Regions from separate parts of the Bacillus sp. 0209A genome, predicted to be linked through region 1. Evidence: riboswitches for the same ligand, from Rfam matches in the RefSeq annotation. Region 1 holds a riboswitch; each other region holds the start of a gene.
What was found. A riboswitch is a leader RNA that binds a small molecule or an ion and turns the genes downstream of it on or off. The one in region 1 is predicted to bind S-adenosylmethionine.
Positions count from the first base shown of each region.

Region 2: linked by a shared signal. The riboswitch ahead of metN (methionine ABC transporter ATP-binding protein MetN) and the one ahead of V6D44_RS01500 (phosphoadenylyl-sulfate reductase) in region 1 are both predicted to bind S-adenosylmethionine.
Region 3: linked by a shared signal. The riboswitch ahead of metI (cystathionine gamma-synthase/O-acetylhomoserine thiolyase) and the one ahead of V6D44_RS01500 (phosphoadenylyl-sulfate reductase) in region 1 are both predicted to bind S-adenosylmethionine.
Region 4: linked by a shared signal. The riboswitch ahead of mtnK (S-methyl-5-thioribose kinase) and the one ahead of V6D44_RS01500 (phosphoadenylyl-sulfate reductase) in region 1 are both predicted to bind S-adenosylmethionine.

Region 1 covers NZ_JBAIZV010000001.1:382,367-390,141, reverse strand. The annotation lists gene carB (carbamoyl-phosphate synthase (glutamine-hydrolyzing) large subunit) at 1-1,134, shown strand, start outside; gene pyrK (dihydroorotate oxidase B electron transfer subunit) at 1,131-1,901, shown strand; gene V6D44_RS01515 (dihydroorotate dehydrogenase) at 1,901-2,836, shown strand; gene pyrF (orotidine-5'-phosphate decarboxylase) at 2,805-3,524, shown strand; gene pyrE (orotate phosphoribosyltransferase) at 3,521-4,153, shown strand; SAM riboswitch class I at 4,298-4,403, shown strand; gene V6D44_RS01500 (phosphoadenylyl-sulfate reductase) at 4,558-5,259, shown strand; gene cysP (sulfate permease) at 5,271-6,335, shown strand; gene sat (sulfate adenylyltransferase) at 6,384-7,532, shown strand; gene cysC (adenylyl-sulfate kinase) at 7,545-7,775, shown strand, end outside.
Region 2 covers NZ_JBAIZV010000002.1:869,387-877,161, forward strand. The annotation lists gene V6D44_RS09570 (3-hydroxyacyl-CoA dehydrogenase/enoyl-CoA hydratase family protein) at 1-233, shown strand, start outside; gene V6D44_RS09575 (acetyl-CoA C-acetyltransferase) at 244-1,419, shown strand; gene fadE (acyl-CoA dehydrogenase FadE) at 1,434-3,218, shown strand; gene V6D44_RS09585 (arsenate reductase family protein) at 3,582-3,938, shown strand; gene gcvH (glycine cleavage system protein GcvH) at 4,005-4,388, shown strand; gene V6D44_RS09595 (YusG family protein) at 4,444-4,680, shown strand; gene V6D44_RS09600 (toprim domain-containing protein) at 4,758-5,120, shown strand; gene V6D44_RS09605 (thioredoxin family protein) at 5,122-5,442, shown strand; gene V6D44_RS09610 (SCP2 sterol-binding domain-containing protein) at 5,550-5,894, shown strand; SAM riboswitch class I at 6,009-6,115, shown strand; gene metN (methionine ABC transporter ATP-binding protein MetN) at 6,221-7,246, shown strand; gene metP (methionine ABC transporter permease MetP) at 7,239-7,775, shown strand, end outside.
Region 3 covers NZ_JBAIZV010000001.1:807,236-815,010, reverse strand. The annotation lists gene V6D44_RS03545 (ATP-dependent helicase) at 1-74, opposite strand, end outside; gene V6D44_RS03540 (hypothetical protein) at 194-448, shown strand; gene V6D44_RS03535 (GNAT family N-acetyltransferase) at 523-945, opposite strand; gene V6D44_RS03530 (YjcG family protein) at 949-1,464, opposite strand; gene V6D44_RS03525 (esterase family protein) at 1,501-2,223, opposite strand; SAM riboswitch class I at 2,390-2,510, shown strand; gene metI (cystathionine gamma-synthase/O-acetylhomoserine thiolyase) at 2,577-3,698, shown strand; gene metC (cystathionine beta-lyase) at 3,691-4,863, shown strand; gene V6D44_RS03510 (GNAT family N-acetyltransferase) at 4,893-5,438, opposite strand; gene V6D44_RS03505 (DUF819 family protein) at 5,508-6,698, opposite strand; tRNA gene V6D44_RS03500 (tRNA-Val) at 6,872-6,944, shown strand; gene V6D44_RS03495 (contact-dependent growth inhibition system immunity protein) at 7,093-7,392, opposite strand; gene V6D44_RS03490 (hypothetical protein) at 7,445-7,753, opposite strand.
Region 4 covers NZ_JBAIZV010000001.1:642,617-650,391, forward strand. The annotation lists gene mtnE (methionine-glutamine aminotransferase) at 1-854, opposite strand, end outside; gene V6D44_RS02590 (carbon-nitrogen family hydrolase) at 949-1,728, shown strand; SAM riboswitch class I at 1,812-1,966, shown strand; gene mtnK (S-methyl-5-thioribose kinase) at 2,072-3,265, shown strand; gene mtnA (S-methyl-5-thioribose-1-phosphate isomerase) at 3,273-4,334, shown strand; gene V6D44_RS02605 (hypothetical protein) at 4,368-4,493, opposite strand; gene V6D44_RS02610 (methylated-DNA--[protein]-cysteine S-methyltransferase) at 4,584-5,081, opposite strand; gene kinE (sporulation two-component system sensor histidine kinase KinE) at 5,078-7,294, opposite strand; gene V6D44_RS02620 (acyltransferase family protein) at 7,546-7,775, shown strand, end outside.

The DNA.
Region 1 (7,775 bases):
AGCATCGCGAGTGATATCGGCTATCCGGTACTGGTGCGCCCGTCCTATGTTCTTGGCGGCCGGGCGATGGAGATTGTGTATCATGAGGAAGAACTGCTTCATTACATGAAAAACGCAGTCAAAATCAATCCGCAGCACCCAGTATTAATTGACAGATATTTAACAGGGAAAGAAATTGAAGTGGATGCAGTATCTGACGGTGAAACAGTTGTAATCCCGGGGATTATGGAGCACATTGAACGGGCGGGCGTTCACTCCGGAGACTCAATCGCTGTTTATCCGCCTCAGTCACTCACAGAAGACATTAAGAAAAAAATTGAACAATATACGATCGCATTAGCCAAAGGGCTGAACATTGTCGGTTTGCTCAACATTCAATTCGTACTGTCACAAGGCGAAGTGTACGTGCTCGAAGTGAATCCGAGATCAAGCAGAACCGTACCGTTCTTAAGCAAAATTACGGGTATCCCAATGGCGAACCTAGCCACAAAAGTCATTCTCGGGCAAAAGCTGGAAGCGTTTGGCTATACAGAGGGCCTTCAGCCTGAACAGCAGGGTGTATTTGTAAAAGCGCCGGTCTTCTCCTTCGCTAAGTTGAGAAGAGTGGACATTACGTTAGGGCCTGAAATGAAATCAACAGGTGAGGTCATGGGGAAAGATTCAACCCTTGAAAAGGCGCTCTATAAAGCCTTGATCGCTTCAGGCATTCAAATCCCTAACTACGGTTCCGTGCTTTTAACAGTGGCTGATAAGGACAAAGAAGAAGGGCTTGCCATCGCTAAGCGGTTCCATGCGATCGGCTACAACATTTTAGCGACGGAAGGAACGGCGGGTTACCTGAAAGAAGCTTCAATTCCTGCGAAGGTGGTCGGGAAAATCGGCCAGGACGGCCCGAACTTGCTTGACGTGATCAGAAACGGAGAAGCGCAGTTTGTCATCAATACGCTGACAAAAGGAAAGCAGCCAGCAAGAGACGGATTTAGAATCAGACGTGAATCAGTAGAAAACGGTGTTGCCTGCTTAACATCTTTAGATACGGCAGAAGCGATATTGCGAGTGCTGGAAAGCATGACATTCCGTGCTGATCAAATGCCGGCAGTCAACACAAATCAGGAGGCGGCAATCACTATATGAAAAAAGCGTATTTGACAGTATGTTCTAACCAGCAAATTGCAGACCGGGTGTATCAAATGGTTTTGAAAGGGGAGCTTGTCCAAGGGTTTACAACCCCGGGACAGTTCCTTCATCTTAAAGTGAGCGAAGCGGTTACGCCTCTATTGAGGAGGCCAATCAGCATCGCAGACGTCAACTTTGAAAAAAATGAAGTCACCATCATTTATCGAGTAGATGGGGAAGGAACAAGACTCTTGTCGCTAAAGCAGCAGGGAGAGCTTGTGGATGTCCTCGGGCCTTTGGGAAATGGCTTTCCTGTCAATGAAGTCAAACCTGGAAAGACGGCTTTGCTGGTGGGAGGCGGTGTTGGTGTGCCCCCTCTTCAAGAGCTGTCGAAACGCTTGAACGAAAAAGGGGTTAAGGTCATACACGTTTTAGGATTCCAATCGGCAAAGGATGTTTTTTACGAAGAAGCGTGCCGGCAGTACGGAGACACGTATGTGGCAACAGCCGACGGAAGCTATGGGGAAACCGGATTTGTCACAGATGTGATAAAACAGAAAAACCTAGAGTTTGACATTCTTCTCAGCTGCGGGCCGACACCAATGCTGAAGGCGTTAAAACAGGAATATGCCCATAAAGAAGTTTACCTGTCGATGGAGGAACGAATGGGCTGCGGAATCGGCGCATGCTTCGCGTGTGTGTGCCATACAAACGAAAGTGAGACATCCTACGTAAAAGTATGTCTCGACGGGCCTGTATTTAAAGCTCAGGAGGTGGCGCTGTAATGCTAGAGGTGAAATTGCCTGGACTAGATTTGAAAAATCCGATCATTCCTGCATCAGGCTGCTTCGGTTTTGGAAAAGAGTTTGCGCGTTTTTATGATTTATCTTGTCTCGGAGCCATCATGATCAAAGCTACGACGAAGGAGCCTCGCTTCGGGAACCCGACGCCTAGAGTAGCTGAGACTGGCGCTGGAATGCTCAATGCGATCGGTCTGCAAAACCCGGGGCTGGAAAGCGTCTTGCAAAATGAGCTGCCGTGGCTTGAGCAGTTTGCAACACCGATCATTGCCAATGTCGCAGGTTCTCAGATCGAGGATTATGTAGAAGTCGCAGCGCATATCAGTAAAGCGCCCAACGTTCATGCACTTGAATTGAACATTTCCTGCCCGAATGTGAAAACAGGCGGAATCGCTTTTGGGACGAACCCTAAAATGGCTGCTGATTTGACGAAAGCGGTTAAAGAGGTTTCAGATGTACCCGTTTATGTGAAGCTTTCCCCGAACGTGGCAAATATCACAGAAATTGCATCAGCGATCGAGGAGGCGGGAGCGGACGGTCTTACGATGATCAACACATTAATCGGGATGAGACTCGATTTAAAATCAGGAAAGCCGATATTAGCGAATAAAACAGGGGGGCTTTCTGGTCCTGCTGTGAAGCCGGTTGCTATTCGCATGGTGTATGAAGTCAGCCAGGCGGTCAACATCCCGATTATCGGAATGGGAGGCGTGCAGACGGCCGAAGATGCACTGGAATTTCTTCTTGCGGGAGCAAGCGCGGTCGCTGTCGGTACAGCAAACTTTGTAAATCCTTTTGCATGCCCAGATATTATAGACCAGCTCCCAGCTGTTTTGCGCCAATACGGCTATCAATCAATTGAAGAATGCATCGGAAGGAGCTGGAACCATGAAAAACAACCTGCCCATCATCGCGCTTGATTTTGCAACAGCTGAAGAAACACTTGCATTCTTAGCGCCTTTTCAGCAAGGACCGTTATTTGTAAAAGTTGGGATGGAGCTTTTTTATCAAGAAGGGCCATCTATCGTCAAACAACTAAAAGAAAGAAATTGCGAGCTGTTTTTAGATTTAAAGCTTCATGACATCCCGACCACTGTAAACAAAGCGATGAAGCGCCTTGCCGGTCTCGGAGTAGACCTCGTCAATGTTCATGCGGCCGGGGGCAAAAAAATGATGCAGGCAGCTCTGGAAGGCTTAGAAGAAGGGACGCCGGCCGGACAAAAACGCCCGTCCCTTATCGCGGTAACCCAGCTGACAAGCACATCTGAACAAATGATGAAAGATGAACTGCTGATCGAAAAGCCTCTGATCGACACGGTCGTCCACTACAGCAAACTGGCGGAAGAAAGCGGGCTGGATGGAGTGGTCTGCTCTGTTCATGAAGCAAAAGCCATTTACGAAGCGGTATCGCCTACATTTTTGACTGTTACTCCGGGGATCAGGCTGTCAGAGGACGCTGCGAATGACCAAATCCGTGTAGCGACACCTGCAATTGCAAGAGAGAAAGGTTCATCAGCGATTGTGGTGGGACGCTCGATTACAAAAGCGAAAGACCCGGTAAAAGCCTATGAAGCTGTCAGACTCGAATGGGAGGGGATCAAATCATGAAACAAGTCATCGCAAAACATCTATTAAACATCCAAGCTGTATTTTTACGCCCGAACGAGCCATTTACATGGGCAAGCGGCATTTTATCGCCCATCTACTGTGACAATCGTCTCACGCTATCATTCCCGGAGGTCAGAAATGATGTCGCTTCAGGCATCAGCAAGCTTGTCGAAGAGCATTTTCCTGAAGCTGAAATGATTGCGGGAACAGCAACAGCCGGTATTCCTCATGCTGCTCTGGCGGCTGACCGTTTGAATCTTCCGATGTGTTATGTGAGAAGCAAGCCGAAAGCGCACGGAAAAGGCAATCAGATTGAGGGAACTGTTCAAAAAGGCCAAAAAACGGTCTTGATCGAAGACTTAATTTCCACAGGAGGCAGTGTGCTTGAAGCTGCGGCGGCTTTACAAGCGGCTGGCTGTGAAGTGCTTGGTGTCGTCTCAATCTTTACGTACGGACTGCCTAAAGCGCAGGAAGCGTTTGCGAAGGCAGAACTGCCATACTACTCTTTAACTGATTATGATACGCTCACACAGGTCGCGCTTGAAAACGGCAATATTCATTCAGACGATTTAGAAAAGCTGAAAACGTGGAAACAAAATCCCGAGTCAAAAGATTGGTTTAAAAAATAACAAATAAATTTTGGTGATGTACAAGGGCTCCAAAGCCTTTCTGTACTTGAAAACAGGCCTTGCAGCCTGTTTTTTTATTAATCCTATAAAAAAAGTCGGGTTGACTTATGTTAGAATTGTGCTAAAATTTACTACAAATCTAAAAACTTATCAAGAGCGGCTGAGGGACTGGACCTATGAAGCCCGGCAACCTGCACAGTTTGTAAGGTGCTACTTCCAGCAAAATGAATTCCATTTTGAAAGATAAGGGCTACATGCTGTTCCTGTCTTTCTTTCCGCCGGATTGAAAGTTTTTTATTTTAAGAGGAAAAAAGGCTGACTGCAATAACCGCAGCCGCGCATTACAATTGGTAAAAGACAACCAGCAGAAAGCTACTGTTGTCTCCGAAAGGAGGAAAGAAGAAATGTTAACGTACGATAATTGGGAAGAACCAACGATTACGTTTCCGGAAGACGATCCTTATAAAGGAGCGCTGTCAGTTTTAAAGTGGGCATACGGCCATTACGGCAATCAGCTTGTTTATGCATGCAGTTTCGGAATTGAAGGAATCGTTCTGATTGACTTAATTTATAAAGTGAAAAAAGACGCAGAGATTGTGTTTCTTGATACAGGGCTTCATTTTAAAGAAACATATGAAACGATTGAACGAGTGAAAGAGCGTTATCCTGGTCTTCATATCATCCTGAAAAAACCAGACCTTACCCTTGAACAGCAAGCCGGTGAATATGGTGGCAAACTGTGGGAAAGAGAACCGAATCAATGCTGCTATCTCAGAAAGATCGTTCCTTTAAGAGAGGCGCTTTCGGGACATCCGGCCTGGCTTTCCGGTCTGCGCCGCGATCAAGGGCCAAGCCGTGCCAATACGAATTTCTTAAACAAAGATGAAAAATTCAAATCAGTAAAAGTATGCCCGCTTATCCATTGGACTTGGAAAGACATTTGGAGATACACATCCCGGAATGAGCTGGACTACAATCCGCTTCATGACCAAGGTTATCCAAGTATTGGCTGCGCGCCTTGTACGGCTCCTGCTTTTACCGCAGAAGATTTACGCTCAGGCAGATGGAATGGCATGGCGAAAACAGAATGCGGACTGCATGAATAAGGAGCTGCAAAATGGAACTAGCCGCTATTTTATTTAGCTTGTTTTTCGCGATGAATATTGGTGCAAGCGGCGCTGCAGCTTCGATGGGAGTTGCTTACGGCTCTGGAGCCATCAGAAAGAAAACCTACGCTTTGATCCTATGCGCAGTCGGTGTGCTAGCTGGGGCGGTCATTGGCGGGGGGGAGGTTGTAAAAACCATCAGTTCCGGAATTATCCCCGAGCAGACGATTACACTGACGATTGTTTGCATTATTATTGGAGCCGCTGCGCTGTCGCTCTTTACGGCTAATCTGCTCGGCATTCCTTTGTCGACAAGTGAAGTAACAGTCGGTGCTGTTGTCGGCGTGGGAGTCGCTTACAAAGTATTGTTTGTGAACAGCCTTCTGGTCATTGTGTCGTTTTGGGTTTTTGTCCCGCTGTTCGCTTTCGGCTTCACATATTTCGTATTTAAGCTGTTTCGTTATTTTAAGATTGAAATTAAATCTTCTAAAAAGCAAAAATTCCTTGGCATTGCATTGTTAGGTGCCGGATTTTTCGAAGCGTTCTCTGCCGGCATGAACAACGTGGCGAATGCCGTTGGCCCGTTAGTGGCGGCCGGTGTGCTGGATGTCGCGAAAGGAACTTTGTACGGAGGAGCGTTTGTTGCTCTTGGCGCGCTGTTATTAGGCCGGCGTGTGTTAGAAACAAACGGGAAGAAAATTACGAGATTCTCAAAAGGAGAAGGCATTCTCTTATCCGGTACGGGAGCGGGACTGGTGATCATCAGTTCGGTATTTGGGATGCCGGTGCCTTTGGCGCAAGTCACTTCATCGTCTATTATCGGAATAGGCATGGCAAAAAACGGTCCGAATGTGTTCCATAAACAAGTTGTTCAAACGATGCTGAAGGTATGGATTGTATCGCCGTTTTTATCTTTATCGATTTCTTATATGCTTGTATCCTTGTTTTTAAAAGCGGATTATTATTCAATCTTTATTATGGTAAGCGTGCTCTTAGCGACGGTCGGTGCCGTCAGCCTGATGAAGGCCATACGTAAAGAGAGACGCTCTGTCCACGAACAAGGCGGGGGAATCTGATCATTAATCTGAGTTTTTTTATATGTTAACTAGGAGGAAATAGATATTATGAGTTTAGCACCTCACGGAGGAACATTAGTAAACAGAGTAGATGAATCATTTGATGTAAGCAGCATTCAAAAAGAAATTGAACTTGATTTAATTTCTTTTGCCGATTTAGAGTTGATTGGAATCGGCGGCTACAGCCCGATCGAAGGCTTCTTTAATGAAAAGGATTACGTATCTGTTGTGGAAAACATGCGTCTTTCTTCCGGTGTTGTCTGGTCTCTGCCGATCACGCTCCCGGTAGGCGCGCAAAAAGCAGCTGAACTGTCAGTCGGTGAAACGGTAAAGTTAACGTATGAAGGAGACACATACGGCGTTATCCAAATTGAAGACCTGTACGTGCCAGACAAACAAAAAGAAGCGGTCAATGTGTACAAAACCGATGATCAGGAACACCCGGGTGTTAAAAAGCTGTTCAGCCGCGGCGATACATATGTCGGCGGACCGATCACATTGATTAAAAAAGCTTCAAAACAGTTCCCTGAATTTACGTTTGAACCGGCAGAAACAAGACGCCAGTTTGCGGAAAATGGCTGGGAAACAATTGTCGGTTTCCAAACAAGAAATCCTGTTCACAGAGCACATGAATACATTCAAAAAACGGCTCTTGAAACAGTAGACGGTTTGTTCTTAAACCCGCTGGTAGGTGAAACAAAATCTGATGACATCCCAGCTGATGTGCGGATGGAAAGCTACCAAGTGCTTCTTGACAATTATTATCCGAAAGACCGCGTGTTCCTCGGCGTCTTCTTAGCGGCGATGCGTTATGCAGGACCGAGAGAAGCGATTTTCCACGCGCTTGTCAGAAAGAACTACGGCTGCACGCATTTCATCGTCGGCCGCGATCACGCGGGTGTAGGTGACTATTACGGAACATACGAAGCACAGGAGCTGTTTGACACATTTAAACCTGAAGAGCTCGGGATTACACCGCTGAAATTCGAGCACAGCTTCTTCTGTGAAAAATGCGGGAATATGGGAACCGCGAAAACTTGCCCTCACGGCAGAGAGCATCACGTGATTTTATCAGGCACTAAGGTAAGAGGCATGCTGAGAGACGGTGTGCTGCCGCCTGCTGAATTCAGCCGCGCAGAAGTCGTAGAAGTGTTAATCAAAGGGATGAAGAAAAAAGAAGAAGCAGGCGTATTTTAAGGAGGACTGGCAGTGACAAATCGCGATATCGTATGGCATGAAGCCTCTATTACAAAAGAGGAGTACCAGCAAAAAAACAAGCATAAAAGCTCTATTCTCTGGCTGACAGGGTTAAGCGGTTCAGGCAAATCAACCATTGCCAATGCCGCTGCGAGAGAATTGTTTGAGCTGGGCTACCAAGTCATTGTGCTGGACGGGGATAATATCCGTCACGGCTTAAATAAGGATCTTGGTTTTTCAGAT
Region 2 (7,775 bases), on a different contig from region 1:
TGCTTGGCGCGGAGCAAATGAAGCTGTCCGGTTATATATCAGAGCATGATTTCAAGATCGCGAAAAAACTTGCTTATGTCATTGCCGGCGGCCATGTGCCGTTCGGTACAGAGGTTGATGAAGAATATTTATTGGAGATCGAGAGAGAAGCGTTTTTGAGTTTGGCAGGAGAGGCGAAATCTCAAGCGAGAATGCAGCATATGCTTGTGAAAGGTAAACCTTTACGGAATTAGGAGGGAGCTTATGAAAGAGGCAGTCATTGTGTCAGGTGCAAGAACACCGGTTGGGAAAGCAAAGAAAGGATCGTTGGCCACCGTTCGCCCGGATGATTTGGGAGCGATTTGCGTAAAAGAAACACTGAAACGGGCAGGCGGCTACGAAGGCAATATTGACGACTTGATTATCGGCTGTGCGACACCTGAAGCGGAACAGGGGCTTAATATGGCCAGAAATATCGGCGCGCTTGCGGGGCTGCCGTACACGGTCCCGGCGGTCACAGTCAATCGCTACTGCTCTTCAGGCCTTCAGACCATCGCATATGCGGCAGAAAAAATTATGCTCGGCGCCTACGATACAGCGATCGCCGGCGGAGCAGAATCGATGTCGCAGGTACCGATGATGGGGCATGTGACCCGTCCGAACCTCGCATTGGCAGAAAAGGCGCCGGAGTATTACATGAGCATGGGCCACACAGCCGAGCAGGTCGCGAAAAAATACGGCGTTTCCCGCGAGGATCAGGATGCGTTTGCCGTTCGCAGCCACCAGAACGCGGCCAAAGCCCTTGCAGAGGGGAAATTTAAAGATGAGATTGTGCCCGTCGAAGTGACGGTGACAGAAGTCGGAGACAACCATAAGCCGCGGGAAAAACAGTTTGTCTTTTCCCAAGATGAAGGCGTTCGCCCGAAAACGACGACAGACATTTTATCAACATTGCGCCCGGCTTTTTCCGTTGATGGAACGGTTACTGCGGGCAACTCCTCGCAGACGAGTGACGGAGCGGCGGCAGTTATGCTGATGGACCGGGAAAAAGCGGATGCGCTGGGTTTGGCGCCGCTTGTGAAATTCCGTTCCTTTGCAGTAGGCGGCGTGCCTCCGGAAGTGATGGGCATCGGGCCGGTGGAAGCCATTCCGCGTGCTTTACAGCTAGCCGGGCTTCAACTGCAGGACATCGGCTTGTTTGAACTGAACGAAGCTTTTGCATCTCAAGCCATTCAAGTCATCAGAGAACTCGGTATTGACGAAGAAAAAGTGAATGTCAACGGGGGCGCAATCGCGCTTGGACACCCGCTTGGCTGTACAGGAACAAAGCTTACACTCTCACTGATTCATGAAATGAAACGGAGAAACGAGCAATTTGGAGTCGTCACAATGTGTATCGGCGGCGGGATGGGAGCGGCCGGTGTATTTGAATTATGCTAAAGGGGGAAAAATAAATGGCAAAAAAAGCGGCTGAAGTACAAAAAGGCGGCGGTTTCTTAATCGAGGATATCACATACGATCAAATGTATACACCGGAGGATTTCACTGACGAGCATAAAATGATTGCGAAAACAACAGAGGACTACATCGAGCAAGATGTGCTCCCTCATATAGATGACATCGAAAACCATCAATTCGAGCATTCCGTCAGGCTGTTAAAGAAAGCGGGCGAACTCGGGCTTCTTGGCGCCGATGTGCCGGAGGAGTACGGAGGGCTCGGTCTTGATAAAATCAGCTCGGCACTCATCACTGAAAAATTTTCGCGTGCGGGAAGCTTTTCGCTTTCTTATGGCGCGCATGTCGGCATTGGATCATTGCCGATCGTCTTTTTCGGGTCAGAAGAACAAAAGAAAACATATTTGCCCGGGCTCGCTTCAGGCGAAAAGATCGCGGCTTATGCACTGACTGAGCCGGGATCCGGATCTGATGCCCTTGGAGCAAAAACAACAGCCGTGCTGAATGAAGCGGGTACGCATTACGTGTTAAATGGGGAAAAACAGTGGATTACCAACTCTGCCTTTGCTGATGTATTTGTTGTTTACGCTAAGGTAGACGGCGAAAAGTTCTCAGCCTTTATTGTAGAAAAAGATTTCCCGGGTGTATCTACGGGTCCGGAAGAAAAGAAAATGGGGATCAAAGGGTCATCGACAAGAACCCTCCTTTTAGATCAAGCTGAAGTGCCAAAGGAAAACCTGCTTGGCGAAATCGGCAAAGGGCATGTTATCGCCTTTAATATTCTAAATATCGGCCGCTACAAGCTGGCGGTTGGTTCAATCGGCGCATCTAAGCGGGTGATCGAGCTGTCCGCGGCATACGCGAACCAGCGCCGCCAATTTAAAACGCCGATTGCGGGCTTTTCGCTGACACAGGAAAAAATCGCGACAATGGCATCAAGGCTGTACGCGATGGAAAGCTCTGTGTACAGAACCGTCGGGCTGTTTGAAGACAATATGAGCCAGTTTACGGCCGAAGATCTCAAGGACGGCCGCCAAATTGCCAAGTCGATTGCCGAATATGCCATCGAATGCTCTCTTAATAAGGTATTCGGCTCCGAGACGCTTGATTATATCGTTGATGAAGGCGTGCAGATTCATGGAGGCTACGGTTTTATGCAGGAGTACGAAGTGGAAAGAGCCTATAGGGATTCAAGGATCAATCGGATTTTTGAAGGGACAAACGAAATCAACCGGTTAATCGTGCCAAGCACCTTCCTGAAAAAAGCGCTTAAAGGCGAACTGCCTCTATTTGAAAAAGCGCAAACGCTGCAGGAAGAACTCATGATGCTTATGCCTGAAGAGCCTGGCAGCGGCGTTTTAGAGCAGGAGAAATATATTGTCAAACAAGCTAAAAAAATCGCGCTGTTCGCCGCCGGTCTCGCCGCGCAAAAATACGGGAAAGCCATCGATCGCGAACAGGAAATTCTCGTCAACGTCTCGGACATCGTCAACAATGTGTACGCGATGGAGTCAGCCGTGCTGAGAACGGAAAAGGCCATTGCCGCGCAAGGCGGAGAAAAAGCGGCGCAAAAGGTGCTGTATACTGAAATTTTCGTTCAGGAGGCCTTTAACGAAATTGAAGCGCACGCGAAGGAATCCCTCATCGCAATGGAAGAAGGAGATTCACTCCGCATGATGCTTTCCGCTCTGCGCAAGCTGACGCGCGTAACACCTAAAAACGTGATTCAGAAAAAACGCGAAGCGGCAGCGGGCGTTTTTGAGGCTGAAAAATATATTGTCTGATTGGCGAAGAGCTCCGCATGCGCGGAGCTCTCAGCGTGTCGACAAACCCTCGCATTCGTTGTCAGTCCTGCGCGTTGGTGCTCACGAATGACGAAAGGAACGGCGGCTAAATGCTTAGGCGTCCTGCCTAAACACCGCCGTCATCACATCCTGTGAAAGTCTGCCAATGCTCGTCCTTCCTAGACTACAAGGGTTTTCAATCACGCTGAATAGATGACAAAATCCTAAAACAAAACCCGTTTTAGGATTTTGTCAACAATTTGAGGGCTCCGCATGCGGAGCCCTTTCAAAGAAGCACTGTTTTAGGTTTTTAAAACAAACTGTGTTAAAATAACCTCGATTATTTTATTGAGGGGGAAGAAGATGTCGTTAACTTTTTACTGGTACCCTAAATGCGGAACGTGCCGCAAAGCAAAGAAATGGCTTGAAGAGCATGGAAAAGAAATCAACGAAATACATATTGCAGAGCAGCCTCCAAGCAAAGAAGAACTAAAAGCGCTTTATGAAAAAAGCGGACTGGATCTCAAAAAATTTTTCAACACGAGCGGCATGAAATACCGCGAGCTCAATCTCAAGGAAAAGCTGTATCACATGTCGGAGGACGAACAGCTTGAACTGCTGGCTTCAGACGGAATGCTGATCAAACGACCGCTTACAACAGACGGCGAAAAAGTGACAGCCGGTTTTAAAGAAGACCAATTTGAAGAAAACTGGGCTTAATGTCAATTTTTTTTGAAAAGTATGGTATCTTCTTATTATAGTGCTGTAAAAAATGGAGGGATTCAATTGAGCATACCTAAAGATTTGCGTTACTCAGGAGAACACGAGTGGGTAAAAGTTGAAGGAGAAAAAGCCAGAATCGGGATTACGCATTTTGCCCAGTCCGAGCTAGGCGATATCGTGTTTGTCGAACTTCCTGAAGTGGGCGCTGAAATCAAAGCGGACGAGCCATTCGGCAGTGTTGAATCCGTTAAAACGGTATCTGAGCTTTATGCGCCGATTAACGGAACTGTTGTGGAAATTAACGAAGATCTTGATGACAGTCCGGAATTCGTAAACGAATCTCCGTACGAAAAAGCATGGATGATCGTCGTTGAGCCGTCTGACGCTTCTGAAATTGAAAAACTGATGACAGCAGAGCAATACGAAGAGATGACACAGGAAGACTAAAGCAGGATAGCTGTAAAGGCAATTGGACACGCTAACGTTATGGGAGGTGTCCAATATGGCTTTCAGCAAACAAAAGCTCGATGTCACCAATGATGTGACAGGCCGCTTTCAACATGGCCGGCTCTCGTTATATCATGAAAATGAGAGGATCGGCCAAATGACAAGCATGAATGAATATGAGCTTAAGTCCGGTTATTCCTTTGAAAATGAGAAATTTTATAAGACAGCCGATGTGGTCTCGGGAAACGACGCAAAATATGTGGATTGTGACTACGAAAACGGCTGGTGTTAATGTTGGCGGTGAATTTCACTGCCTTCTTTTACAATCTGAACGTTTCAAATTTGACGCGGCAGGTGAAGAAGATGAAGATGGATGAGCTGGAAAAGGTTATGATTGTCGAAGGGAAATCAGATAAAGAGAAAATCGAAAGCGTCCTGGATGAACCGGTGCGCATTATCTGCACAAACGGAACAATCAGCCAGCTGAGGCTTGAGGAATTGGCTGACGAGCTTTATGATAAAGACGTCTATATATTAGTGGATGCTGACGAATCAGGCGAGAAATTGAGAAAACAACTGAAAAGAGAATTTAACGAAGCCTGCCATCTGCATATCGACAGAGCCTATAAAGAAGTGGCGGCTGCGCCCAGACACCACGTCGCCTCTGTATTGCTGCGCGCGAATCTGAATGTCCATACTATTTTTCTTGAAAGAAAGTCCCGAGGTGTATAGCATGAAAGAACTCCAGGAACACGAGCTTGAGCACATTGCTGATGATGTGTATCTTCTGTATTTATATACTCCGTTTTGCGGCACTTGCCAGCTTGCAAGCAAAATGCTGACAGTGGTGAAAGAAATGCTGCCTGATGTCGCCTTCTATCAAAACAATGTCAATTACTCTCCGACATTCGCAAAAGCCTATCAAATTGAAAGCGTCCCTTGTTTTCTGCTGTTTAAAGGAGGAAAAGTGGTTGAAAGAGGATATGCGTTTCATTCCGTTTCTTATTTATATGAGCTGATCAAACAAAAATCATCTTCCGCATCCCATTTATGACATATTTCTCAGCGCATTCCAATGAAATTGTCGTTCGTTTTATAAAGGGGTTCGTGCGCCAGAGAGAGAAATGTCTATGTATGACCAACAAATAGGAGGTTGTACATATGGAGAAAGCGGAAGTTTTGGAAGATGAGTATCAGCATCTGTTTTTAAAACCCCTTTTGAGCGCTTCAACATTGCTTATTACCTTCCAAGGAGAAACAGAAGCCTTAACCGTCTCAATAAACGAACAGGGAGAAATGAAAAAAATTTCTCCGCGCCAACCGTCCAACCTGACCTTTTACGGAAACCAATCCGAAATCATTCATTTATTGCACGGAGACATTTCCCTTCAGCATCTGATTCAGAGCGGAAGCCTAAAAGTCAAGGGGTCCTTCAGAGCCCTGTTAAAGCTTGAAGCGATTCTTTGGCTGACGAATGGTTTTTTTCAGAGGATTGTGAATAATTAAAAAATAGCAAATTATTATAATAGTAAAAGTTGACATCATTTATTTTATTGACATGCAATCATCCGCCATGCTATTCTACATTAAGAATTTCCGGACGAAAAAGACTATATATTTCTCTTATCAAGAGAGGTGGAGGGAAGTGCCCTATGAAGCCCGGCAACCATCAACACTGTTGAAATGGTGCCAATTCACACGAAGCGTTCAGCTTTGAAAGATGAGAGAAAGGCATTTTATATAAGCCTTTCTGCTCAAGTGTGCAGAAAGGTTTTTCTTTTGCAGAAAACCCCGGAAGATTTCTTAGAATAGTGTTAAGGCAGGTGATTGCTTTGATCAATCTTCAAGATGTTTCAAAAGTGTATAAGTCGAAACATGGAGATGTCAATGCTGTCCAAAATGTCTCGCTTTCCATTAAAAAAGGTGAGATTTTTGGAATTATAGGATATAGCGGAGCTGGTAAAAGTTCCTTAATCCGTCTGCTGAACGGCCTTGAGAAACCAACCTCAGGAACCGTGGAAGTGGCGGGAACCAAGATTAATGAAGTAAACGGACGCGGGTTAAGAAACGCACGCCATGACATCAGCATGATTTTCCAGCACTTCAATTTGCTTTGGTCGCGGACCGTCAGAGATAACATCATGTTTCCTCTGGAAATTGCCGGGGTGAAAAAGAGCGAGCGTATCAAGCGCGCCAATGAACTGATTAAACTGGTAGGTTTAGAAGGAAAAGAAAAATCTTATCCGTCTCAGCTGAGCGGCGGACAAAAGCAGCGTGTCGGAATCGCCAGAGCGCTCGCAAACAATCCGAAGGTTCTCCTTTGTGATGAAGCGACATCAGCACTAGATCCGCAAACGACAGATTCAATTTTGGATCTATTGTCCGATATTAATGATAGACTCGGTTTGACAATTGTGCTGATCACGCACGAAATGCATGTGATCCGCAAAATCTGCAACAGAGTCGCTGTCATGGAAAACGGAAAGGTTGTGGAAGAAGGCGAAGTTCTCGATGTCTTCAAAAACCCGAAGGAAGACATGACAAAACGGTTTGTTCAGCAGGTGACAGAGCCGGAAGAAACGAAAGAAACGCTTCAGCACCTTCTTGATGAAACAGCATCAGGAAAAATGGTTCAGCTCACATTTGTCGGTGATTCGGCTGAACAGCCTCTGATTACAGAGATGATCAGAAACTTTAATGTCAGCGTCAATATTCTGCAAGGGAAAATCTCGCAGACGAAGGATGGAGCCTACGGTTCACTGTTTATCCATATTGACGGAGACGAGGAAGAAGTGCAAAACGTGATCGGGTTTATTAATGACAAACAGGTGAAAGCAGAGGTGATCACGAATGTTTGAAAAATACTTCCCGAACGTTGATTTAACAGAATTGTGGAACGCGACATATGAAACCCTTTATATGACGCTGATCTCTTTGCTGTTTGCTTTTGTCATCGGGGTGATTCTCGGCTTGCTGCTCTTTTTGACAAGTAAAGGGAGCCTCTGGCAGAATAAAACGATCAACTCTGTGATTGCGGCCGTTGTCAACATATTCAGGTCGATTCCGTTCCTTATTTTAATTATTTTACTGCTAGGATTTACGAAGTTTTTGGTCGGCACGATCTTAGGGCCAAACGCCGCATTGCCGGCGCTGGTTATCGGCTCGGCACCGTTTTACGCGCGCCTTGCTGAAATCGCGCTCCGTGAGGTGGATAAAGGTGTTATTGAAGCCGCTAAATCAATGGGAGCTAAGACGTCTACGATTATTTTCAAAGTGCTGCTTCCGGAATCTATGCCGGCTCTTATTTCTGGTATCACGGTTACGGCGATCGCTTTGATCGGCTCAACGGCAATAGCCGGAGCCATCGGTTCAGGCGGCCTTGGAAAC
Region 3 (7,775 bases), 420 kb from region 1:
AAGAGGAATTGATAATGTTCTCTTGAATATGTATGTAAATGTATCGTTCGATCATTCAGTCGGGCGCATTTCAAAAAGGGGTCCTCCCAATCAAAAAAAGGTGTTCATTACAGACAAAGACTATCATATCAAAAGAAACGTGTTTCAAAAAGTAAGTTTAAGGGAAAAGAGATAGCAGAAGGGTGGGTATCGTATGATATATGCAGGTCAAATTCAAAACCAGCAATACGCTCAATATGCAAATAGAACGATGGGATATAAGCAGGATTACGCCGGAACCGAAAAAATCAGCTATGTCCCGTTTCAGCGGGTATACAAGGAACTGGAAAAGCAGCAGGAGAATCAAACGGCCGCTGAAAGAAAAGTAAACGAGGTGAAACGTAAGCGCTCTCTTTATAAGAGGTTGCGAGAAAAAGGGATGGGCACATATATTAATCGATATGTATAAAAAACCGTTCACATCCAGAGAACGGTTTTTTATATGCAAAAAAAGATCCGGATCTAAATAGACCCGGATGCTGTTTAGTCTTTCATCATTTGTAAGTGCGGAATGCCTGCATCGAGAAATTCTTTTTCAGAAAGCACGCGATACCCGTGTTTCTTGTAAAACGGCACAGCCTGCGTTTGCGCGTTTAAAATGAAGCCCGAAGCGCCGCCGTCTGCCGCCGCTTTTTCGAGCGCTTTCATAATGATGCCGCCGACACCGGAGGAGCGGTGGCTTTTCATTACGCAAATTCGCTCTAACTTGCCGTAGCCGTCTTTCATACGCCATCTTCCGGCGCCGACAGGCTTTTCGCCGTCATATACGACGATATGCTCCGATTCATTTTCAAGCTCGTCAATTTCTTCTTCAGCAGGTACGTTTTGTTCTTTGATAAAAACTTCTTCTCTTACATAAAATGCGTCTTTCATTTGTTCTTCATTTTTTGCGATAACTGCTTCCAAACATTATTCTCCTTTGCCTAGCAAAAAGGTTTCATATACTGTCCATGATCCGTTTTCAAGCTGATAAAGCAAATGGAAACGATCAATGATTTCTTCATGCGACACTTCCTGCATTTTTAATTGTCCCAGTACATCCGAATGCTCATCGTCGGAAAGATTTTGGCCGACCGTCACATGCGGGACAAAAGCGTATTCCTGTTCACCGGCCAGCACACCGGTGTATAGCTTTTCATTGAGTGTTTTTAATTCTTCCGTCGGCTCTGCTTTGATGTAAATGACATTATTGACAGGCGCAAATGAGCTGTATTTTGTCAATTTGAGAACGACCGGATGGGACTCCTTCGCGATGTTTCTCAGATGTGATACAAGCTGATCCGCTTTCTCCTCCGTCAATTCAAGCGATGATCTCAGCGTCAAATGGGGCGGGATCAGGGAATAGCTTGGATCATAGCGCTTTCTGTAAGAGTTCGCAAGGTCTTGAAGTTTTTTTGATGGAAATAAAACGATTCCGTATTTCATATTATGTCCCTCCTGGAAATAAAGTATGATATAGTATTAAAGCATTTTTTTCAGCGCCGGCGTGATAAGCGGCTGCCAGTATGTCCATTTGTGGTCTCCGTCAAATGGCTCATAATCATAATCGGAAAGCTTCTTCTCCAGCAGCTGTTTCAGCGCCCGGTTCGGTTCTGTAAAGTCCAGAATGTTCCCGTCTGTCGTGTGGACGTCAGTTTCTTTTGTGCCGATTTGGTGATAAATAGAGAGGTGTTCGATATTGTCCGATTGCTTCACGGCATCCAATACATGTTTGTCAACATAGGGAGACTGCATGATGATGTTTCCGAACATATTCGGATAATCAAGCGCTGTCATAAGAGATATGGTCGCTCCCAGCGAGTCCCCGATCAGCGTTCGTCCGTAGCCGACCTGATAGGTAGGATACTCGTTATCCGCAAATGGTACGACCTCATGGGCGATGAACCGTTTATACGCCGAAAATTTAGAGCCTTCCGGATGGTAGGTTTTTCTGCGCTCATGAACATCCTTATAAGGAACACCGATAATAATGCTCCGGTCAATTTCCCGTTTGGACAGCAATTCCTCGACCTGTCTGCCAATTCTCCCCAGCCTGAAATAATCGTGGCCGTCCTGCGCGATAATGACATGGTATTTATAAAGAGGGGAGTAGTTGGACGGCAGATAAACGAGCAAGGTCATTTCCTCGTTAAGCTCTTTCGAAAAGACTTTCTTTTCTTGCACTGTGCCGTTTTTCGGTGCCATAATGCATTCCTCCAGGACATCACTAGACTTTCTTGCGTTTTCCATTATTGTACCATGAATTATTAGAAATTTCTCTCTTTAAACTGTTCGGAACCCGAAGAAAAAAGTGTTGAAATTAACTGCGAATTGCGTTAATATAAAACAATCAGAAAATTGAAATCGATATTTCTTATCGTGAGAGGTGGAGGGACTGGCCCTTAGAAACCTCAGCAACCGGCTTGTTTTGCGTATGTGCAAAGCGCCAAGGTGCTAAATCCAGCAAGCGTTTTATGCTTGGAAGATAAGAAGAAGTTTAAACCCCTTCTTCTTATGAAGAAGGGGTTTTTTATTTTGAAAAGGGAAGGTGTCTGCTTATGTCACAGCATGTTGAAACGAAATTAGCCCAAATCGGGAACCGAAGCGACGAAGCAACGGGAACGGTGAGTCCTCCTATTTATTTATCAACAGCATACCGCCACAGAGGGATCGGAGAATCAACCGGATTTGATTATGTCCGCACAAAAAACCCGACACGCCAGCTTGTGGAGGACGCGATCGCCAGCTTAGAAAACGGAGCGAGAGGGCTTGCCTTCAGTTCGGGAATGGCAGCCATCCAAACGATTATGGCGCTGTTTAAAAGCGGAGATGAACTGATCGTTTCATCGGACCTATATGGCGGCACGTACCGATTGTTTGAAAATGAATGGAAAAAATACGGCTTGACCTTTCATTATGATGATTTCAGCGACGAAGACTGTTTACGCTCTAAGATTACGCCGAATACAAAAGCGGTGTTTGTGGAAACACCGACAAATCCGCTCATGCAGGAGGCGGACATTGAAAAAATCGCCCGGATGACAAAAGAGCACGGTCTTCTGCTGATCGTAGATAATACATTTTATACACCGGTCTTGCAGCGACCGCTTGAGCTGGGGGCTGACATTGTGATTCACAGCGCAACCAAGTATTTAGGCGGGCATAACGACCTGCTTGCGGGGCTTGTCGTTGTGAAAGATGAAAAGCTTGGAGAGGAAATGTTTCAACACCAAAATGCCATTGGCGCGGTCCTGCCTCCGTTTGATTCATGGCTTCTGATGAGAGGAATGAAGACGCTCAGCCTCAGAATGCGCCAGCACCAGACAAACGCGCAGGAGTTAGCGGCGTTTTTAGAAAAGCAGGAAGAAATTGCGGATGTGCTGTATCCGGGAAAAGGCGGCATGCTGTCCTTCCGTCTTCAAAAAGAAGAGTGGGTGAACCCGTTTTTAAAAGCGCTGAAGACCATTTGTTTTGCGGAAAGCCTCGGCGGGGTGGAGAGTTTTATTACATACCCTGCCACACAGACGCACATGGATATTCCTGAAGAGATCCGCATCGCAAACGGGGTCTGCAATCGTCTGCTGCGCTTTTCGGTCGGAATTGAACATGTGGAAGATTTAAAAGAAGACGTAAAACAAGCGTTATGTCACGTTAAAGAGGGAGCTGTTTCATTTGAGTAATCACAATTGGACGCTGGAAACCCAGCTCGTGCACAATCCATTTAAAACAGACGGCGCAACCGGGGCGGTCAGTGTGCCGATTCAGCACGCATCGACATTTCATCAAACTTCATTTGAAGAGTTCGGCGCATATGACTACAGCCGCTCAGGCACGCCGACAAGAACAGCTCTCGAAGAAACCATTGCCGCACTTGAAGGAGGGACGAGAGGATTTGCTTTCAGTTCAGGCATGGCTGCGATCTCTACAGCATTTTTACTTCTCTCACAGGGCGACCATGTTCTTGTGACAGAAGATGTATACGGCGGAACCTTCCGCATGGTAACAGAGGTGCTGACCCGGTTTGGCATTGAGCATACGTTTGTCGACATGACTGATATTAACGAAGTGGCGCGGAATATCAAGCCGAATACAAAGGTCATTTATATGGAGACACCGTCAAATCCGACACTTGGCATTACTGATATTAAAGCGGTTGTTCAGCTTGCGAAAGAAAACGGCTGTTTGACCTTTCTGGACAATACTTTCATGACTCCTGCTCTGCAGCGTCCGCTTGATCTCGACGTGGATATTGTGCTTCACAGCGCAACAAAATTCCTGAGCGGGCACAGCGATGTGCTCTCAGGCCTGGCTGCTGTCAAGGATGAAGAGCTTGGGAAACAGCTGTATAAGCTGCAAAACGCGTTCGGCGCCGTCCTTGGCGTGCAAGATTGCTGGCTTGTGCTGCGCGGATTAAAAACATTGCAGATCCGTTTGGAGAAAGCAAGCCAAACAGCGCAGCGGCTTGCGGAGTTTTTTCAGAAATATCCATCTGTGAAACGCATCTATTATCCGGGGCTGGCTGATCACCCGGGCGCTGAAACCCATAAAAGCCAGTCAACGGGAGCGGGGGCTGTGCTATCTTTTGAGCTTGAAAGCAAAGAGGCCGTTAAGAAGTTAGTAGAGAATGTATCACTTCCGGTCTTTGCTGTGAGCCTTGGCGCCGTGGAATCGATTTTGTCCTATCCGGCAACGATGTCTCACGCGGCAATGCCTAAGGAAGAGCGGGAAAAACGCGGCATCACAGACGGCCTGCTCCGTCTTAGTGTCGGTGTCGAAAACGCAGACGATTTAGAACGTGATTTCGAACAAGCGCTGAAAGAAATCGCGGCAGTGCCGGTTCGTTAAAAAAGAAGCCGGGGATGGCCCGGCTTCTTTTATTGTTCATCATCAGGATTCAGAATCGCGAGGACTTGATGATCCTCCCAAACGCCGTTGATTTTCACATTTTTACGGGCGATGCCCTCTTTATGAAATCCCGCTTTTTCCAATACACGCATGGACCCGAGATTGCGGGGCATCACACCGGCTTCAATACGGTGCAGTTTCAATTCGTGAAACGCAAAATCAACAATCAATCTGACCGCCTCTGTCATAAGGCCCTTTCCATTATGGGCTTTGTCTAAAAAATACCCGATGAACGCCGTTTGCAGCGCTCCGCGAATGATTTGAAAGAGCGAAACCGTCCCAATTAATGTATCGTCTGACGCAGTAAAAATGCCAAAATGATACTCTTCATCTTTCTCCAGTCTTTGCTGATACTCGCTTATTCGTTGTCTTTGCCCCTCAACCGTATAGTAATCGTCCGCGCGAATCATGGAGAACTGTTCAAAAAAGTCCCGATTTTCGCTTTGCAGCCGCAGATTTTCTTCCGCATCCTTTAATTCTAAAGGTCTTACATAGATGTTTTTTCCTTTTAACATACAGTGATCTCTCCGTTCTCATGTCAGCATATCTCTTACATTATTCTGAAGAAACTGCAAATATCCTTTTTATAAAAAGGAAGAAAACCAATTTCCCATAAAGGTGCCGACATAGTTCCCAATTAAGTAGCCGAGTGTACCGACAAGCATAATCGGGGCGACAAGCTCCCGCCACCCCTTGGCAATTGCCATCGCAGCCGCTGTCGTCGGCCCTCCGACAGCAGCGTTGACAGCCAGCAAAATTTCTTCAAGCCGCACGCGGAACAATTTTCCGACGGCTAAGGAAACCGCTACATTGATGATTGCAATAACTAAGACAAATAAGAGAATAAGAGGCGCCTTGGTGACGATTAAGCGCAGATCTGCAGGAATGCCGATCACCACAAAAAACAAATATATCAAAAAGGTTCCAAGCTCTTGAGATCCATTAAGCCTTTCAAAAAAACGCGGGAATAGAAAAATGATAAGAACAGTTAAAGACGTGAGCATCAGATACTGATCGCCAAGCGTTCCGGTCAAAAGAGGATGAGAAAAAAGGCTTTTGAAAAAGCTGGAAATCTTCACGCTAACTGCAACAAGCGCAAAAGCAGCACCGGCATTAAAAGCGATATCCTTTAAGGAAATGTCCTTCCGTTTCCAATAGCTTTCTGCACTGTTTCCGCTCTTTCCATCGGCTTTTACTTTTTCTTCAAACGACATAGCATAATGCCGCTGAAACCATTTAACCGCAGGAATGCTGATTAAGATAAAAAACAAAAGCGCCATCATAACATTATCAGCCACAACGGCAGCTGACACATATTCCCCCGGTGTCTCAAATTTTGCTGCCATCGCCGCGAAGTTGATCCCGCCGCCGATATATGAGGCGCTGATCATCCCGCCGATTTTATCGAGATAAGGAATATGCTGTTTGAAAAGAAAAAAAGCGAGGACGCTCCCAAGCACAGTGCCAGCAGAGCTAATCAGAAAAATAAAGAGCAAACGCCTGCTTTCCTTAAAAATCTGCCGCACATTGATCTGAAACAGCAAAAGGGGAATCGCCAGCGGCACCACATAAGACCACACAGTATCATATACAGGCGACTCAACAGGAAGCACTCCTATATTTGTAAACACCATAGCACCTACAAGCGCAATGATAGCGCCAGACACAGCGGACGCCCACTTAAAACGCTGCTCCAGCCCGATGCTCACTGCCGCCCACACCGCAATAAACCCCCACAATACCCAAACATCATCAGAAGAAATCAAAGAATGCAAAACCCCATCACCTCTATTGTTAGAAAATTAAAACATATTATAATAGTCGAGGAACAGAACAGCAAGTCCGAAAAAAAGTTTTTCTGAAAAAGCAGTTGACGAATAGAGGAGGAGGTTATATAATAGAACTTGTCAGAAAGACAACAACATACCCAGCAACACATACATATCATGATTCCGTAGCTCAGCTGGGAGAGCGCTACCTTGACAGGGTAGAGGTCGCTGGTTCGAGCCCAGTCGGAATCATAGCTTAAACCCTTGCGCAGCAAGGGTTTTTTACTTTGCTTATTTATTGATTTTGTCATCATTCATCGAGTTGGGGACGAAATTATTTTTTGAGTTGATTTTGAAGTGAATTCAAAATCAGCTCTGTTTCTGTGCTAGGTTTAATGGATTATAAGGTTTCAATATTCTTTTCGATTTTTTGAATAACTTGTTCGAGCCATACTAATGGAGATACTCTGTAACTTCGAATGTCTACTCCGTCAGCAGCTTCATCGATAAAATCATTCTTTTCTTCATCCGTATAATCACTGTTAATAAAATCTTTTAATGCTACTATATTAGTTTCTTGCTCTTCTTTTGGAATCTCTTCTAAGTATTCGTCCAGTGCTGATTCTGGAGAATCAATATCCTGATGGAAATACCCACCAAGGAATCTAAACACAGGATCAGAAACTTTGATTTCAATCATTACTTATCACCACCAAGAAATGTTAACTTCAAATCTGAGAAATGGTACGTATCTATTCTATATAACTTTCTGCTATATCAATATCGTTTGTCATTTCTAAGTCAGGGTACTTTTCATCTAATTTTCTTAAACCATTAATAAGTTCTTTACTTTGCAAACTTTCAGCTAAATCTTCAAATACTTCACTGATCCAATATAAATCTTCTTTATTACAATTTTCTAGATAGCTAATTGTATTTTCCTCATTTTCTGAGAGCACTTTAATTATTTCATCCCAACTCTTTTGAATTCCATAGTCATCATTAAGATTAAGTTCTTTTCTTTTAATTAATATAGCTTCCATTTTTTTCTCTAAATTCATATTGATCCTCTTAACTAAGAAG
Region 4 (7,775 bases), 260 kb from region 1:
AGTGCCGCCGCTGCAGCCTCCTGAGTCGCTCTGAAAAGACTGACAAACATATGGTCTTGATACAGATTGATCGCTTCAATGACCGAAGCGTTTCCAACGGCAAAGCCGACCCGCCACCCTGCCATATTATATGTTTTTGACAGCGTGTAAATTTCAATGCCGATATCCTTGGCACCTTCAGTCTGCAAAAAACTTAAAGGCTTTCCGCCGTCAAATCCTACAGCGCCGTAAGCAAAATCGTGAACGACACAGACCCCGTTTTCTTTCGCAAAACTCACGGTTTCTTCAAAGAAGTCAGGGGTAGCAACGGCTCCGGTCGGATTATTCGGATAATTCAAATACATTAATTTCGCCTGTTCCCTCACTTCAGCGGTAATGCTGCTGTAATCAGGAAGAAACGCTCTGTCCTTTACGAGCGGCATCATTTCCATCTTCGCTTTCGCGAGTGCCACACCTGACCAGTAATCAGGATAGCCTGGATCCGGAACTAAAATGGTATCTCCGGGATTCAGCAAGCATTGCGGGAGCTCAACCAGACCGGCTTTCCCGCCGAATAATACAGCGACTTCAGTTTCCGGGTCAAGATCAATGCCATATTCTCTTTTATAAAATGCTGCCGCTGCTGATTTCAGACTGTATGAGCCGCGAAAAGACGAGTATTTATGATTTTCAGGATCAGCAACAGCCCGTTTCATTTCCTCGACGATATGTTCCGGAGTCGGCTGATCCGGATTTCCCTGTCCGAGATTGATGACGTCGTGTCCTTCTGCGAGCTTTCGGTTCACTTGCTGCACCAAAGAAGCGAAGAATTGTTGAGGCAGCTCCTTCAATACATCAGATTGTTCAAATTTCATCTATTCTCACCTTCTAAAAAAATCTTGAAATGATAGTCCATCATCATATATGGTTAAATAAAAAAAGTAAAGAAAAATGTGGAGTGATAATAAGATGAAATGGACGATATCTTGTCTTCAATTTGATATTTCATACGGAAAACCTTCAGAAAATATAAAAAAGGCTGAATTCTTCATCGAAAAAGAAAGCAAACATGCTGACGTTCTTGTTCTTCCTGAACTATGGACAACCGGATATGACTTGGCCAACCTTGATGAGCTCGCTGATGAAGACGGACGTTCTGCTCAAAGCTGGCTGAAGAATACGGCAAAAAAACATGGCGTTCATATTATCGCCGGATCGGTTGCTGTCAGAAAGGATTCTGATGTTTATAATACAATGTACATCGCGGATAAGGAAGGACAAATCATTAAAGAGTACAGGAAAGCCCATCTTTTTCAGCTGATGGATGAGCATGTGTATTTATCAGCCGGTTCCGAAGACGGATACTTTGAGCTTGATGGCGTCAAAAGCTCAGGATTGATCTGTTACGATATCCGTTTTCCGGAGTGGATCAGAAAACATACGACAAAAGGTGCCAACGTGCTGTTTATTTCTGCGGAATGGCCTCTTCCCCGCCTTGATCATTGGAAAAGCCTGCTTATTGCGCGGGCCATTGAAAATCAATGCTTTATCGCTGCCTGCAATTGCACCGGTTCAAATCCAAATAATGAATTTGCCGGGCATAGCCTGATTATTGATCCGTGGGGGCGCGTCCTAGCTGAAGGCGGCCGGGAAGAAGGCGTTGTCCGAGCGGAAATCGACCTTCAGGAAAGCGTTAAGGTGCGGGAAAACATTCCTGTTTTCGATGATATCAGAAAAGATTTATATTAGAAAATAGATTGACAATTTACTTAAACACCTGTTACTATGTTCATCAACTGATAAATTAGAATTGTTTAACAAGTGAATATATTCTCTTATCGAGAGTTGGGCGAGGGATTGGCCTTTTGACCCCAACAGCAACCGACCGTAATTCCATTGTGAAATGGGGCGCATCTTTTTCGCGCCGAGACGTTCGTCTCTTAAGGCACGGTGCTAATTCCATCAGATTTGATCTGAGAGATAAGAGAGGCGGACATTATATGTTAAGCCTCCTTCTCTCTGAGAAGGAGGCTTTTTTACGGCCATTCAGCTGAAAACATATCAAGAGATTACATAATTGGAGGTTATGACAATGGCAGTCACAAAAACACCTTTATACGAAACGTTAAATGAAAGCTCCGCTGTGGCACTTGCGGTGAAGCTTGGCTTATTTCCAAGCAAAAGCACGCTGACATGCCAGGAGATCGGAGACGGCAACTTAAATTACGTTTTTCATATTTATGATCAAAAACATGACAGAGCTTTGATTATTAAACAGGCGGTTCCTTATGCAAAAGTTGTCGGAGAAAGCTGGCCGCTGACAATCGATCGAGCCAGAATCGAAAGCAGCGCTCTCATCCGCCAAGGCGAGCATGTCCCTCATCTGGTTCCAAGAGTGTTTTATTCCGATACAGAAATGGCAGTTACTGTCATGGAGGATCTTTCTCACTTAAAAATCGCAAGAAAAGGACTCATTGAGGGCGAAAACTATCCGCGCCTGTCCCAGCACATCGGTGAATTTTTAGGAAAGACCCTTTTCTATTCTTCAGATTACGCGCTTGAACCTAAGGTGAAAAAACAGCTTGTTAAGCAGTTTACAAACCCGGAGCTGTGCGACATTACGGAAAGACTTGTTTTTACAGATCCTTTCTTTGACCATGACACAAATGATTTTGAAGAAGAGCTTCGTCCTTTTGTCGAAAAGCTTTGGAATAATGACAACGTCAAAATCGAAGCCGCTAAACTGAAAAAGTGTTTTTTAACATCTGCAGAAACGCTGATTCACGGTGATTTGCACACAGGAAGCATTTTCGCCAGCGAACTTGAAACAAAGGTGATTGATCCTGAATTTGCTTTTTACGGACCGATCGGATTTGATATAGGCCAATTTATCTCCAACTTATTTTTGAACGCACTCGGCCGTGACGGTGATGACAGAGAGCCATTATATCACCATGTCAAGCAGGTCTGGGAAGCATTTCAAGAGACATTCACTGAAGCCTGGGAGAGGGACAGTCTGGATGTTTACGCCAACATCGACGGTTACCTTACTGACACCCTCAGTCATATTTTTGAAGAGGCGATCGGATTTGCAGGCTGCGAGCTGATACGCCGGACGATCGGCCTTTCCCATGTGGCTGATCTGGATACAATCGTGCCGTTTGATAAACGAATCATCAGAAAACGGCTGGCGCTCGAAACCGGCACAGCCTTTATTGAAAAACGTTCGGACTTCAAAACGATCACAGATGTTATTGAATTATTTAAGTTACTTGTAAAGGAATGATCCATTCATGACCCATTCATTTGCTGTTCCACGTTCTGTTGAATGGAAAGAAACAACTATTACCATTTTAAATCAACAAAAGCTTCCTGACGTGACCGAATATGTGGAGCTGACGACGAAAGAGGATGTATTTGACGCGATTGTCACGCTCAAGGTAAGAGGCGCCCCGGCCATCGGCATTACGGCTGCCTTCGGACTTGCGCTTGCTGCAAAAGACATAGAAACAGATGATGTCACGGAATTCCGCAGCAGACTTGAAGATATCAAACAATATTTAAACAGCTCACGGCCTACCGCCATTAATTTATCTTGGGCGCTTGAAAGACTGAGCCATTCGATCGAAAACGCCATTTCCGTAAATGAAGCAAAAACGAACCTTGTCCATGAAGCGATTCAGATACAGGTCGAGGATGAGGAAACGTGCCGGATGATCGGCCAAAACGCCCTGCAGCTTTTCAAAAAAGGCGACCGGATTATGACGATCTGCAATGCCGGTTCTATCGCGACGAGCCGCTATGGAACGGCACTCGCTCCATTTTACTTGGCCAAACAAAAGGATTTGGGACTGCATATTTACGCTTGTGAAACAAGGCCTGTCCTTCAAGGTTCACGACTTACTGCGTGGGAGCTGATGCAGGGGGGCATCGATGTCACTTTGATTACAGACAGCATGGCCGCCCACACGATGAAGGAAAAACAAATTTCCGCCGTCATCGTCGGAGCCGATCGAATTGCAAAGAACGGTGATACGGCAAATAAAATTGGAACATATGGTCTCGCGATTTTAGCAAACGCCTTTGATATTCCGTTTTTTGTCGCTGCACCATTATCTACATTTGATACGAAAGTGAAAAGCGGCGCCGATATCCCGATAGAGGAACGGGATCCTGAGGAAGTGAGGCAGATTTCCGGAGTGCGGACCGCTCCGTCTGATGTGCCTGTCTTTAACCCCGCTTTTGACATTACACCGCATCATCTCATTTCGGGAATCATCACAGAAAAAGGGATTATGAGCGATAACTATGAAGAAGAAATTGAACATCTGTTTCAAGGCGAAAAGGTTCACTAAAAAACCGTTGGGCTTTGCTCATTATGGGCCAAGTCAACGGTTTTTTTGTTTGTTTTGATTGATATGAATGATTTCATCTTTTTGAGCGCTTGATAAGATATGCAGTTTCACAAACAGTTCGGCAAAAGCGGCAATTTTTTCAGAGCGGCTCGGCTTCAATGGCTTTGTCCTCCTTTTTCGTCAGACCAACTTTTTTAACCTAATAAAATGATATGTCGGGCCGCAAAAAAAGGGAACGTGCCATACGTTTTATTTTTCTTTGTAGGAAATTTGCTCGATGTTCAGCAAAAATGCTTTGATATCGGTTTTGCTCCCCGCGTATCCTGTTAACGCGCTGTTTTTGCTGATCACTCTGTGGCACGGGACAAAAATCGGCAGGTCATTTCGTTTATTAGCCTGTCCGACGGCGCGCACCGCTTTCGGACTGCCGACCGCAGCGGCAATGTCAGCATAGCTTCTCGATTCTCCGTATGGTATCATCGCCAGCGCCTCCCATACTTTTCGCTGAAAGGGAGTGCCCTTTTGGCTCAGCGGCAGTGAGAATGTCTTTCTTTCGCCGGCAAAATATTCATGAAGCTGTTTTTTCGCTTCCGCCAAACAAGGTGTTTCCTTGTGCTCTATATGCTGAACGGTTTCTTTCCAATCCATCCAATCTTCCTGGCTGAGAAATAGGCGGGTGATATGGCCATCCGCCTCGGCAATCATAAATTCCCCGAGCGGCGTTTTAGCTGTCGTATAGTAGTTCACTCTTCAATCCCTCTTTCTTGAGCATTCTGTCTGACGGGAAGCGTAAGGTGGAAAACCGTGCCCTTCCCTTCTTCACTTTCTACCATGATCTCGCCTTGATGTTCTTCAATAATTTTATAGCTTACCATAAGCCCAAGTCCAGTTCCCCGTTCCTTTGTCGTGTAAAACGGTTCACCAAGGCGTTTTAATTTATCTTCTGTCATTCCGACTCCCTCGTCTTTTAAGGAGATGAGAACATGATCTTGATCCAATGTCCTTATCGTCACAAAAATGTTTCCGCCGTCGGGCATCACTTCGATGGCATTTTTTAATATATTGATAAATACTTGTTTCAGCTGATTCGGTTCACAGTAGATCGGAGGAATGTCGTCAATTAAATCAAGATGCATTTGCACGTTGCTGAGATTGGCTTGCGCGTTCAGAAGGTCTATGGTGTCTCTCATAATTTGGGTGATATGTTTTTCTTCATACATAATGGCCTGGGGCTTGGCTAAAATCAAGAATTCGGTGATGATGGATTCGATGCGCTTTAGTTCTGAGGTGATCACGTTGAAGTAAAGGGTATAGTCTTCCTCCACACTTCCTTTCAGGAGCTGAATAAAGCCTTTAAGTGCTGTCATCGGATTTCTGATTTCATGAGCGATGCCGGCAGCGAGTTCGCCGACAACATGAAGGGTATCCGACTTGCGCAGGCGTTCCTCCAGCTCTTTTCGCTCCGTTACGTCTTTAAAGATAGCCAGGTTCATATTTTGAATGATATTTCGTTTAAATGAGAATTCCAGTTTTCTATTGTCACTGCTGCTCAGCAAAAACGGAATTTCGTTGTCCATTTCATCAAAATTAATCTGCCTTGCCGGTGATGCAAGATTTTCTATTTCATACGAAGAAATAATATCTAACAGGCTGTGCTTTTTTATCTCTTCATAAGACAGGCCTAAAATATGGCTTGCTAACGGGTTGGCGTCGATGATCCTGTATTGATTGTCGAACAATACATTGCCGTCCATTGAGCCGTTGAACACTTTTCTGAATTTCAGCTCGCTTTCCCGAAGCTCCTTTTCCATCCGCTTTCTGTCGCTGACATTTCTTAAAATCGTCAAGTGCTGGTTTTCGAGTATGGTCCGCTTTGAAGTAAATTCGAGTTCTTTGAACTGCCCGTTCGCCATTTGAAACAGCAGCTCTTCTCTGATCTCTCCGTATTTTGCGTATTTCCTCTTCGTTATGCTGTATTTCCGCTGCGAGTCAACGAGAAAATCACACACCTTTCGTTTCAGCAGCAAATTCATCGGCAGCTCAAAGATTTTACAGGCGGACTGATTCGCCTTCACGATTCTTCCGTCATTTGACCAGATGATAATGGCGTCCATCGCATTTTCAAATATTTCTCTGAAGCGCTCCTCGCTTTTAAAGAGCTGCAGCTCCATAGACCGCTTCTCTGTAATGTCCCTCATAATGGACATATAAAAACCGCTGATGATGTTTGATGTGATCGTGAATTCAAATAGCTTTTGGACTCCTGAACGAAGCTTGACGGGCAGCTCCCCCTTCGCTTTCCCCTTGCGGTTGAGCGTCTTCCAAATATTATCGAAATCTTTACGTGAGCCGCTGTCTATGAATTTGTACAACGATAAATGAGACAGCTCATTTTGATTGATTTCAAAACTTTTACAGAAGGACAAATTCGCATCAATAAAACCGCCATCTTTATCAAACAGAACGATTCCGTCAACAGCTCTGTCAAACAAGTCCTTAAAAAGCTGTTCATTCATAGAGAATTCCCGCTCTAGAATCTTCTTGGAAGATATGTCTCTCATGACAACAAAAAAGAAATCCTCGCCAATCCCTCTTTTGGCCAGAAACTCTATGTATTTAGTCGCTCCGCCATCAAGCCTGACCGGCACCTCCTTCCATAGGAAACCTTTCTTAAAAAACTTCTTTACAGCAAGATTCAGTTCATCCTTTGGGATAGAAAACAAAAAATCCAAAACGGAGCGAGTCTTCAAATCCTCCGAATCAACTTGAAGCATCCTTTCTGTGGCTTCATTCGCCTGAACGATTCTCAATTCATTATCACATATAAAAATAGCATCGAGCGTATTGTTGACAATCACTTGATGCTGATCTAACTCCTTTTTCAGCCGTGCATTTTCTTCTTTGATTCGCTTCAGTTCTTCCCGCAGCTCTGACTTTGTCTGGACATCAAGAGTTCCCATGCGTGTACACTCCTTCTTCAAAACCTATCCCTCAATATTTCTACAAAATGCAGGAACTTCCTTCATTTGCCCTATAAATTTCAGTAAATTTCAGCGCGGTTACATAACGAAGACATTTTCTACGATCCTTACCTCCACTTTACATCGACCTAACAATCAGCTGTTTTTCAATTCATTTTTCCTCTTTTATTTTAAAATATAAACCACCAGGGAATAATCTCTTAATGACTGATTAAAGAGAAGGTGATGCTATGAGTAAATCGCGGGACAGTTATTTTGATAATGCCAAATTCTTATTGATATTCCTTGTTGTATTCGGCCATATTCTTCGTTCTTTTATTCATGATAACAACTTTATGCTCTACCTTTACAAGTTCATTTACACATTCCACATGCCTGCCTTTATTCTTGTTTCCGGTTATTTTGCGAAAGGCTTTAAACGCGCTGGATATGTGAAAAAGCTGGCGGTCAAGCTGATTAT